2 regions of the Streptomyces sp. NPDC057445 genome follow, and region 2 is predicted to be linked to the other one. Evidence: riboswitches for the same ligand, from Rfam matches in the RefSeq annotation. Region 2 holds a riboswitch; the other holds the start of a gene.
What was found. A riboswitch is a leader RNA that binds a small molecule or an ion and turns the genes downstream of it on or off. The one in region 2 is predicted to bind thiamine pyrophosphate.
Positions count from the first base shown of each region.

Region 1 (5,236 bases), on a different contig from region 2:
GACGGCTGCCAGCAGCGCCCACTGGCCGGCTCCCCGCGGCCGCCGCGATGTGTGCGCGGGGTCGACGAGCCGCAGGGCGGACTCACGCCGCCGTACGGTCCAGGCGTGCACGGCGAGGATCGCGCCGACCGCCGCGAACTGCACCAGCGTCAGCACGGCTGCGGTCGAGAGGTCGAGCCGGTCGGCGGTCTGCCGGTAGATCTCCACTTCGAGCGTGGAGTACGCGGGGCCGCCCAGGATCTTCACGACGCCGAAGGAGGTGAAGGTGAAGAGGAACACCATCAGGGCCGCGGCGGCCACGGCCGGGGTCAGAGCGGGCAGGGTGACGCGCCGCCATGCGGCGAACCGCCCCGCGCCCAGGACCCGGGCCGCCTCCTCCTGGCGGGGGTCCAGCTGCGACCACAGGCCGCCCACGGTCCGTACGACGACCGCGTAGTTGAAGAAGACATGCGCGAGGAGGATGGCCCAGACCGTCGTGTCGAGGCGTACGCCCCAGAGTTCGTCGAGCAGTCCGCCGCGCCCGAGCATTGCCAGGAAGGCCGTACCGACGACCACGGTCGGCAGCACGAACGGCACGGTGACGACCGCGCGCAGGAACTGCTTCCCCGGGAAGTCGAACCGGGCGAAGACATACGCGCCGGGGAGGGCGAGCAGCAGTGTCAACGCGGTGGAGGCGAGCGCCTGCCACAGGGTGAACCAGAGGACGTCGAGAATGTCCGGGCGGCCGACGACGTCTCCGATGCGGCCCAACTGCCAGGCGCCCTGCACCTGGAGCCCGCGACCGACGATCGCGGTCACGGGATAGGCGAAGAAGACGGCGAAGAACGCGACGGGCACGGCCATCAGGGCGAGCCGCGCCGCGTTCCCGCGGAGCGCGTTCCCGCGCGCGTACGACTTCCCGCGCGGGGACGCGCTCCCGGCCGGTGGGGCGTCTACTTCAGGACGAGTGAGGACCACGACTCGATCCACTGGTCTCGGTTGTCGGCGATCTTCTCCGGAGCCATGGTCCGCGGCGCGGCGACCACCTCACCGAACTCGGTGAACAGTGCGGGCAGCTTCGCGTCCTCGGCCACCGGGTTCACGAACATGTTGAGCGGCATGTCCTCCTGGAACTTCTTGCTGATCAGGAAGTCCAGCAGGGCCTTGCCCCCCGCCTCGTTCTTCGCACCCTTGAGGAGACCCGCGGCCTCGGTCTGCCGGAAGCACGTGCCCGTGGAGACCCCCGTCGGTGCCTCCTTGGGCTGCGGCTCGGCGAAGAGCACCTCGACCGGCGGGCTGGATGCGTACGAGACCACGAGCGGCCGGTCGCCCTTGGCCTCCTTGCCGCCGGCGGAGCCGGAGAACTCCTGGTTGTAGGCGAGCTCCCAGCTGTCGACGACCTTCACGCCGTTCGCCTTCAGCTTCTTCCAGTAGTCCTGCCAGCCCGAGTCGCCGTACGCGGATGCGGTGCCGAGGAGGAAGCCGAGGCCGGGCGAGGAACGCTCGGCGTTCTCGACGACCAGGAGGTTCTTGTATGCGGGCTTCGCGAGGTCCTCGAGGGACTGCGGCGGGGCCAGCTTCCTGTCCGCGAAGTACTTCTTGTCGTAGTTGACGCAGATGTCGCCGGTGTCGACGGGCGTGACCCGGTGCTTGTCCTTGTCGAGCTGGAGGGTCTCGGGGACCCGCTCCAGGCCCTTGGCCTCGTACGGCGTGAAGAGCTCGTTGTCGAGGGCCCTGGAGAGGGTGGTGTTGTCGACTCCGAAGAACACGTCGCCCTGCGGAGAGCCCTTGGTGAGGATCTCCTTGTTGAGGGCCTCTACGGCGTCACCGCTCTTCAGCACCTTGACCGTGTACCCGGTCTGCCGGGTGAACTCCTTGAGCACCGCGGGGGTGGCGTTGAAGGAGTCGTGGCTGACGAGCGTCACGGTCTTGGAACCGGATCCAGAGCCGGAGGCGTTGTCCTTGTCCTCCCCGCCGCAGGCCGCGAGCGTACTGACGCCGAGGGCCGCGGCCAGCGCCGCGACCGTGATCTTCTTGGTGGTGCTCACTGAGATTCCTCCTGGACATGACCAGGAAGAGACGCGGCCCTGCCCGGTTCTCGGATCCTTCGATCCGGAGCCGGGCAGGGCGCAACAGCTTGAGTCTCGTCCGAACTTCCTACCCGGAATGACCCGGGCGAGGTTCAGAGGGTCTGCGGTCTGACGGTCACCGCACTCTCAGCGCTGTGGCGCTCCCCTGTCGGAATATGCAAATGTTCGAGCCCAGGTTACATGGGCCCTTCGGGCGGCCCGCTAGCGCTCGGAAGCCGCGAGCTGTCCGCACGCCCCGTCGATCTCCTGCCCCCGGGTGTCGCGCACGGTGACGGGCACTCCATGAGCGGCGATCGCGTCGACGAACGCCTTCTCGTCCTCGGGGCGGGAGGCCGTCCACTTCGAGCCCGGGGTCGGGTTGAGCGGGATCAGGTTGACATGGACCCGCTTGCCCTTGAGCAGCCGGCCCAGCAGGTCACCACGCCATGCCTGGTCGTTGATGTCGCGGATCAGGGCGTACTCGATGGAGATCCGGCGACCGGACTTCGCCGCGTAGTCCCAGGCGGCGTCCAGCACCTCCCGCACCTTCCAGCGCGTGTTCACCGGCACGAGGGTGTCGCGGAGCTCGTCGTCGGGAGCGTGCAGCGAGACGGCGAGCCGGCACTTGAAGCCCTCGTCGGCGAACCGCAGCATCGCAGGGACGAGGCCGACCGTGGAGACGGTGATCCCGCGCTGCGAGATGCCGAGGCCGTCCGGCTCGGGATCGGTGAGCCTGCGGATGGCGCCGACGACCCGCTTGTAGTTGGCGAGCGGCTCGCCCATGCCCATGAAGACGATGTTGCTCAGCCGGGCCGGCCCGCCCGGGACCTCTCCGTCGCGCAGCGCCCGCATGCCGTCCACGATCTGGTGCACGATCTCGGCCGTGGACAGATTGCGGTCCAGCCCGGCCTGGCCGGTGGCGCAGAACGGGCAGTTCATGCCGCAGCCGGCCTGCGAGGAGATGCACATCGTCACCCGGTCCGGGTAGCGCATCAGCACGGACTCGACGAGCGTCCCGTCATGCAGGCGCCACAGCGTCTTGCGGGTCGTGTCGTCGTCGCACGAGATGTGCCGGACGACGGACATCAGATCGGGCAGCAGCTCCGCCGCGAGCCGCTCACGCGCGGCCGAGGGGATGTCGGTCCACTGACCGGGGTCGTGGGCGTACCGAGCGAAGTAGTGCTGCGACAGCTGCTTGGCGCGAAACGGCTTCTCGCCGATCGCGGCAACGGCCTCCTTGCGCTCGGCGGGCGTGAGGTCGGCGAGATGCCGCGGGGGCTTCTTGGCTCCGCGCGGCGCGACGAAAGTGAGTTCTCCGGGCTTGGGCATGGTCCTACCAGTGTCGCAGACGGAATCCGGTGGCCTGGGGGCCCTGTCGAGCAGGTGGGCGTCGCCGCTCGCCGCCGGTCATCGGCGGGCCCCTCGCACGACCCGCCGAGGACCGCGACTGGTGACGTTCTGGCTGGTCGTCCCGTCATCCGACGGCCTCATCCGGATGTCGGCTGTCACCCTCCAGCCCTGCGGGAACAGCACGCGCATCCGCGTCAGCACGCGCATCCGTATCAGGGCACGACGCTGGTCGGGCGGAAACCAAGCAGGTCTTCCATGTCAGTTCCTCCATCCTGGCCGGCGCAATGTCACAACCGTGCGGTTGCCGATCGGCGGAGCAGAAGCAGGAACTGCGTCCGTTCCGTTGCGTCGGGCTGCGGCGCCCTCACCGCGCGAACCCCGTGCTCCGGAGTCAGGCTGGAACTCGGGTTGTCGTGATCCGGAAGGTTGGCCCATGAAGGCCGTGGCTGATTCCGCAGGAGGCAAGTGGCTGGCAGGCGCGCTCGACAGCCCCGTGGTGGGGATGGCTCCGTGGATCATCTTCTCGATTCTCGCCGGCCCCGGCCGCTTCGGGCTGGCGGTGGGACTCGCACTCGCGGTCTCCGTCGTCATGGTCGTCGCGGGACGGATCCTGCATCCCGGCACATCCCTCAAGATCCTTGAGGTGGCGGACGTGGTCGTCTTCACCGCGCTGGCGATCGTGGGGGCGCTTGCCGACGAGGGCACCCACGTCTGGCTGGAGACCTACGCGGACGAGGTCGCGAACATCGCCCTGGTGCTGATCGCCTTCGGCTCCATGGCCGTACTGGTGCCCTTCACACTGCAGTACGCCCACGAGCGCGTGGATCCCGTCCTCTGGGACTCCCCCGCCTTCAAGCGGACCAACTACGTGATCACCGGTGTCTGGGGGCTCGCCTTCCTGGCGGCCGCGGTCACGGGCGGCTACGGCGATCTCGTGCTCCACAACCCGGACAACATCTGGACGGAATGGATCATCCAGATCCTGGCGATCATCGCGGCCCTGCGCTTCACCGAGTGGTACCCGGACTACGCACGGGCCAAGGCACGGGGCGAGCCGACCCCGCCGATCAGCGGACTGCTGCTCCCGCTGGCCGGGCTGCTCATCCCCATCGGCGTCGCCGTCCTGATCTTCGAGGACTCCACCTGGCTGGGCATCGCCCTGATCGTGGCGGGTGTACTCGCGACCAAGGCCCTCCGGGACGACTCCAAGCAGGAGCCCGCCACGCGCTCTCCGGAATGACCGCTCGGCCGGCGCCGTGAACGCGGCTGTACGACGAGGGGGCCCACCGTGCGGACGGTGGGCCCCCTCGTCGTACAGCGGTCCAGCCGCGCGGCGGTCGGTCAGCCAGAACCCACGAAGACCACCAGCAGCAGCCACACCACAGGTGCGGTCGGCAGCAGGGAGTCCAGCCGGTCCATGATGCCGCCGTGGCCCGGCAGCAGCGTGCCCATGTCCTTGATACCGAGGTCCCGCTTGATCATCGACTCACCCAGGTCACCCAGCGTCGCGCTGGCCGCGACCGCGAGACCGAGCAGCAGGCCCTGCCACCAGGTGCCACCGTCGATCAGCAGCGGCATGCACACGGCACCCGCCGCCATGCCGAACGCCACAGCCCCGAAGAGGCCCTCGCGGGTCTTGCCCGGGCTGATGCGCGGAGCCAGCTTGTGCTTCCCGAAGCGCCAGCCGATCGCGTAGGCGCCGGTGTCGCTCACCACGGTCAGCAGCAGGAACGTGAACACCCGCTGCGGCCCGTCGTCGGCGGTGAGCATCATCGCGACGAACGTGGCCAGGAACGGTACGTAGAACGCGGCGAAAAGCCCCGCTGTCACGTCCTTCA
Region 1 is NZ_JBHVDH010000004.1:372,170-377,405, reverse strand. Features, by position in the region: gene ACFU5O_RS12955 (ABC transporter permease) at 1-843, opposite strand, end outside; gene ACFU5O_RS12950 (thiamine ABC transporter substrate binding subunit) at 933-2,027, opposite strand; TPP riboswitch at 2,116-2,226, opposite strand; gene rlmN (23S rRNA (adenine(2503)-C(2))-methyltransferase RlmN) at 2,271-3,377, opposite strand; gene ACFU5O_RS12940 (hypothetical protein) at 3,832-4,638, shown strand; gene ACFU5O_RS12935 (phosphatidate cytidylyltransferase) at 4,740-5,236, opposite strand, start outside.
Region 1: it holds a riboswitch for thiamine pyrophosphate, as region 2 does, so the genes downstream of both, ACFU5O_RS12950 (thiamine ABC transporter substrate binding subunit) here and thiO (glycine oxidase ThiO) in region 2, are expected to answer to the same signal.

Region 2 (5,236 bases):
CACCGCGTCCAGGAACTCGGGGAGGTCCCCCTGGCGCTTGCGGGCGTCCGTGCACAGATAGAGGCGGGCGTCGGACAGGCGCGCGCGAAGCGTGGACATGAGGTGCTCCCCCCGTGTGGGACCGGGTTGGGCGGTGTACGGACCCGGGGCACGGGCGCATGCCCTCACCCCGGTCCGTACACCGCGTCCGGTGTGGTTGAGGACGTCAGACGGCGAGCGCCTGGGCCCGGCGCTTCACCTCCGTGCCGCGATTCTCGCTGAGTGCCTCCGCGGGGGTGCCCGGCAGGGTCGGGTCCGGCGTGAAGAGCCACTCGAGCATCTCTTCGTCGTTGAAGCCGTCGTCCCTCAGGAGCGTCAGGGTTCCGGAGAGGCCCTTGACCACCTTGTCGCCGTTGATGAAGGCGGCGGGGACCTGGAGGGTCCGGTTCTCACCCCGGCGCACTGCGATCAGCTGGCCCTCCTTGACCAGCTGTCGCACACGCGTCACCTCTACATCGAGCATTTCCGCGATGTCCGGCAGGTGAAGCCAGGCGGGGACGAGGGCGTCGATCTTTGCGTCAATCTCGGTCACGGGACAAGCGTGCCATCCCGGACTGACAGTCGGTAGCCGGACCCTAGAGAGCTGCGGCCTTCAGAGGGACGCCGGGGTCCCCCGCACGGTCGGGATCCAGCCGCGCGCCCGCCTCGATGAGCTTGCGTCCCTGGGCCAGATCCCGGGGCCTGCCCACGGCGAGCACGGCGACCAGCACCCCGTCCCGCAGCCACAGCACCGACCAGGCGGAACCCGCCCCTGGGTCACCCCGCCATACGAGTGTCCCGGCGCCTTCGTGGTGTCCCGCGTACTGCACGAAACGTCCGAACTGCTCGGACCAGAAGTAGGGAACGGGATCGTAGTGCCGCGGCTCCTCCCCGGCCGCGCCGCCGACGACGTTGGCGGCGACCGTGCGCGGACCCTGGAGGGCGTTGTCCCAGTGGTGCACGAGCAGCCGCTCGCCGTAGCGCGCGGAAGGGAAGGACGCGCAGTCGCCGACCGCGTACACATCGGGCAGTGAGGTGCGCAGGTGTGCGTCCGCGGTGATGGAGCGGTCCGGGCCGATGGCGATGCCAGAGCCCTCGAGCCAGCCGGTGGCGGGACGCGCGCCGATACCGACGACCACGGCTCCGGCCGGCATCCTGCGCCGTTCCCCGGAGCCCTCCGCGAGGACGACGGCGTCCGGTTCGACGCCCACGACCCGGGCGTTCGTGACGAGTTCCGCGCCGCTCTCCGCGTACCAGCCGGCCATCGGCGCGGTGACCTCGGCGGGCAGGGCGCCCGCGAGGGGACGGTCGGCGGCCTCGACGACGGTGACCCGGCAGCCGGCCGCGCGGGCGGCGGTGGCGAACTCCGCGCCGATCCAGCCGGCTCCGACGACCGCGATGTCGTGCTGCCGCTCCAGCACCGGACGCAGCCGTTCCGCGTCATCGAGCGTGCGCAGCAGATGGACGCCCTGGACGCCTTCTGTGCCGGGGAGCGTGATGGGCTCCGCTCCGGTGGCGATCACGAGGGTGTCGTAGCCGACGGGTCCTGCCGCGGTGTCGAGCTCATGGGCCCCGGGCCGCAGACCGGTCACCTCGCGGCCCAGCCGGAGGTCCACGGCGAGCGCCTCGAAATCGATGTCGAGGGCCGATCCCTCCGCATTGCCGAGCAGGACGGCCTTGGAGAGCGGGGGCCGGTCGTACGGCTGGTGCGGCTCGGCGCCGATGAGGGTGACGGAGCCTGCGAAGCCCCGTTCGCGCAGGGCGACGGCGGTCTGGACACCGGCCATTCCGGCCCCGACGATGACGACTCGGCGCTGCGCCGTTTGCTCACTCACCGGTCCAGCCTAACAATCTGACGATCAATCAGAAGACACTTGCTCCACCACGCTCGTACCACTGCCCTGCTGGGACTCCCACTCCCAGGCCTCGTCCAGCCTGACCCGCCCGTCGGGCAGCTCGACGACCGTGGACACGCAGTGCCCCGACGACGTGGTGCCGTCCTGCTTCAGCTGTACGTAGCGGAAGTCCAGCCGGTCGCCCTCACGGGTGCCGACGAGATGCCCCCGGACCACGTCACCGCCCGTGTAGTCCGCCCAGATCCGGCCCTCCTGCTCGTGGTAGGTGAACCGGGTCCTGGTGCCGACCTGGCCCGGGGCCTGGTCGGCGACCGGCGCGAGTACGAGTCCGTCGAGCGAGCGGGCCACAGCGGGCTCCCTTACTGCGAGTTGGGGGTGGGGGTTAGGCTGGCCACCGTACTGCTGATCGCGGGAGCCCGGACGCACCGGGCTGAGAGGGAGGCTGAGGCGGCCTCCGACCGTACGAACCTGATCCGGGTCATGCCGGCGAAGGGAGGGTCCGGACACCCATGCGTTCACGTACGTCTGCGGATGTGCTGGTCATCGGGGGCGGAATCATCGGCCTGGTCACGGCCTGGCGGGCGGCCCAGCGCGGACTGCGCACCGCGCTCGCCGACCCCGAGCCGGGCGGCGGGGCCGCACAGGTCGCGGCGGGCATGCTCGCCGCGGTGACCGAGCTCCACTACGGCGAGGAGACGCTCCTCGGCCTCAATCTCGCCTCCGCGCGGCGCTACCCGGAGTTCGTCGCGGAGCTTCAGGAAGCGAGCGGTCAGGACACCGGGTACCGCTCCTGCGGCACCCTCGCCGTCGCGCTCGACACGGACGACCGGGCGCATCTGCGCGAACTGCACGCGCTGCAGCGCCGGTCGGGGCTGGAGTCGGAGTGGCTCACCGGCCGTGAGTGCCGGCGCCTCGAGCCGATGCTCGCACCCGGAGTGAGGGGCGGGCTGCGGGTCGACGGCGACCACCAGATCGATCCCCGGCGCCTCGCGAAGGCGCTGGTCGTGGCGTGCGAGCGGGCGGGAGTGACCTTCCACCGCAGCTGGGCGCAGCGGCTCTCGGTAGTGCGGGACCGGGTGACCGGAGCCGTACTCCGCGAGGGCGGCCCGGCCGGGGCCGAGGGCTCCGGGGCGGACCACGAGGTGGCCGCCGGGCGGGTGGTGCTGGCCGCTGGCAGTCTCAGCGGCCGGCTGGACGGCGTACCGGAGGAGGTCGTACCGCCGGTGCGGCCGGTGAAGGGGCAGGTGCTGCGGCTGACGGTGCCCCGCCCGTACGCGCCGTTCCTGTCGCGGACGGTACGGGCCGTGGTGCGCGGGAGCCAGGTCTATCTGGTGCCCCGCGAGAACGGGGAGCTGGTCGTGGGGGCGACGACCGAGGAGCTCGGCTGGGACACGACGGTCACGGCGGGCGGCGTGTACGAGCTGCTGCGCGACGCGCACGAGCTCGTTCCGGGCATCACGGAGCTGCCGCTCACCGAGACGCGCGCGGGGCTGCGCCCCGGTTCGCCGGACAACGCGCCGCTGCTCGGACCGACCGAACTGCCGGGGCTGCTGCTGGCCACCGGCCACTACCGCAACGGTGTACTGCTCACACCGGTGACGGGCGACGTCATGGCGCAGGCGCTCGTCACCGGCGAGCTGCCGGAAGAGGCACGCGCCTTCACCCCTCGCCGCTTTTCTCCCGTACGTCAGGAGCTGTCCGTATGACCGTGTCCGTGAACGGAAAGCCGCGGGACATCGCGGCGGGTACGACGCTGGACGTCCTGGTGGCGACGCTGACGGCTGCGCCCTCCGGGGTGGCGGCGGCCGTCAACGAGACCGTCGTCCCCCGCGGCGAGTGGTCCGGAACCCTGCTCGGCGACGGCGACCGGGTCGAGGTCCTGACCGCGGTGCAGGGAGGCTGACGGGCTCATGGCGGACGATCGTTTTGTGCTGGGCGGGGTGGCGTTCTCGTCCCGGCTGATCATGGGTACGGGCGGGGCGCCGAGCCTCGACGTACTGGAGCGGGCGCTGGTCGCGAGCGGCACACAGCTCACGACGGTGGCGATGCGGCGGCTGGACCCGACGGTACGGGGTTCCGTGCTGTCGGTGCTGGACCGGCTGGACATCCGCGTCCTGCCGAACACCGCGGGCTGTTTCACAGCGGGTGAGGCGGTTCTGACGGCACGGCTCGCCCGCGAGGCGCTCGGGACGCACTGGATCAAGCTGGAGGTGGTCGCGGACGAGCGCACGCTGCTGCCCGACCCGGTCGAGCTCCTGGACGCGGCGGAGGTGCTGGTCGACGACGGCTTCACCGTCCTTCCGTACACCAATGACGACCCGGTGCTGGCGCGCAGGCTGGAGGAGGCGGGCTGTGCGGCGATCATGCCGCTCGGCTCGCCGATCGGGTCGGGGCTCGGTATCCGCAACCCGCACAACTTCCAGCTCATCGCCGAGCAGGCGGGCGTACCGGTGATCCTGGACGCGGGGGCGGGCACGGCGTCGGACGCCGCGCTGGCGATGGAGCTCGGGTGCTCGGCCGTGATGCTCGCCTCCGCGGTCACCCGGGCCCAGGAACCCGTCCTGATGGCCGAGGCCATGCGGCATGCGGTGGAGGCGGGCCGCCTGGCCCACCGCGCGGGCCGTATCCCCCGCCGCCACTTCGCCGAGGCCTCGTCCCCGGTGGAGGGCCGCGCGGTGCTGGACCCGGAACGCCCGGCGTTCTGAGGGATCGGTCACTCCCGCTCGTCACGGATGCGCTTCAGTACTGCCCCGGGGCCGGCCCGAGGGGGCGAGGGGACGCCGCACTGCTCGTAGACTCGCGTGCGTGGATACGACCCTTCAGGACCCCCTTGTCGGGCAGCTGCTCGACGGCCGCTACCGCGTCGACGCGCGGGTCGCCGTCGGTGGCATGGCCACGGTCTACCGGGCCGTGGACATCCGGCTCGACCGGGTGCTCGCCCTCAAGGTGATGCACCCGGCGCTCGCGACGGACGCCTCGTTCGTGGAGCGCTTCATCCGTGAGGCCAAGTCCGTGGCGCGGCTGTCGCACCCCAATGTGGTGGGCGTCTACGACCAGGGGGCACAGGACGCGTACGTCTATCTGGCGATGGAGTACGTCGCCGGGTGCACCCTTCGCGACGTACTGCGCGAGCGCGGCGCGCTCCAGCCGCGGGCCGCGCTCGACATCCTCGAACCCGTGCTCGCCGCGCTCGGGGCGGCGCACCGGGCCGGGTTCGTGCACCGGGACATGAAGCCGGAGAACGTCCTGATCGGCGACGACGGCCGGGTCAAGGTCGCCGACTTCGGGCTGGTGCGGGCCGTCGGTACGGTGACGAACACCACGGGCTCGCTCCTCGGGACGGTGTCGTATCTCGCGCCGGA
Region 2 is NZ_JBHVDH010000001.1:38,141-43,376, forward strand. Features, by position in the region: gene thiE (thiamine phosphate synthase) at 1-99, opposite strand, end outside; gene ACFU5O_RS00170 (Rv2175c family DNA-binding protein) at 206-571, opposite strand; gene ACFU5O_RS00175 (NAD(P)/FAD-dependent oxidoreductase) at 615-1,853, opposite strand; gene ACFU5O_RS00180 (hypothetical protein) at 1,878-2,222, opposite strand; TPP riboswitch at 2,273-2,387, shown strand; gene thiO (glycine oxidase ThiO) at 2,384-3,580, shown strand; gene thiS (sulfur carrier protein ThiS) at 3,577-3,777, shown strand; gene ACFU5O_RS00195 (thiazole synthase) at 3,785-4,579, shown strand; gene pknB (Stk1 family PASTA domain-containing Ser/Thr kinase) at 4,680-5,236, shown strand, end outside.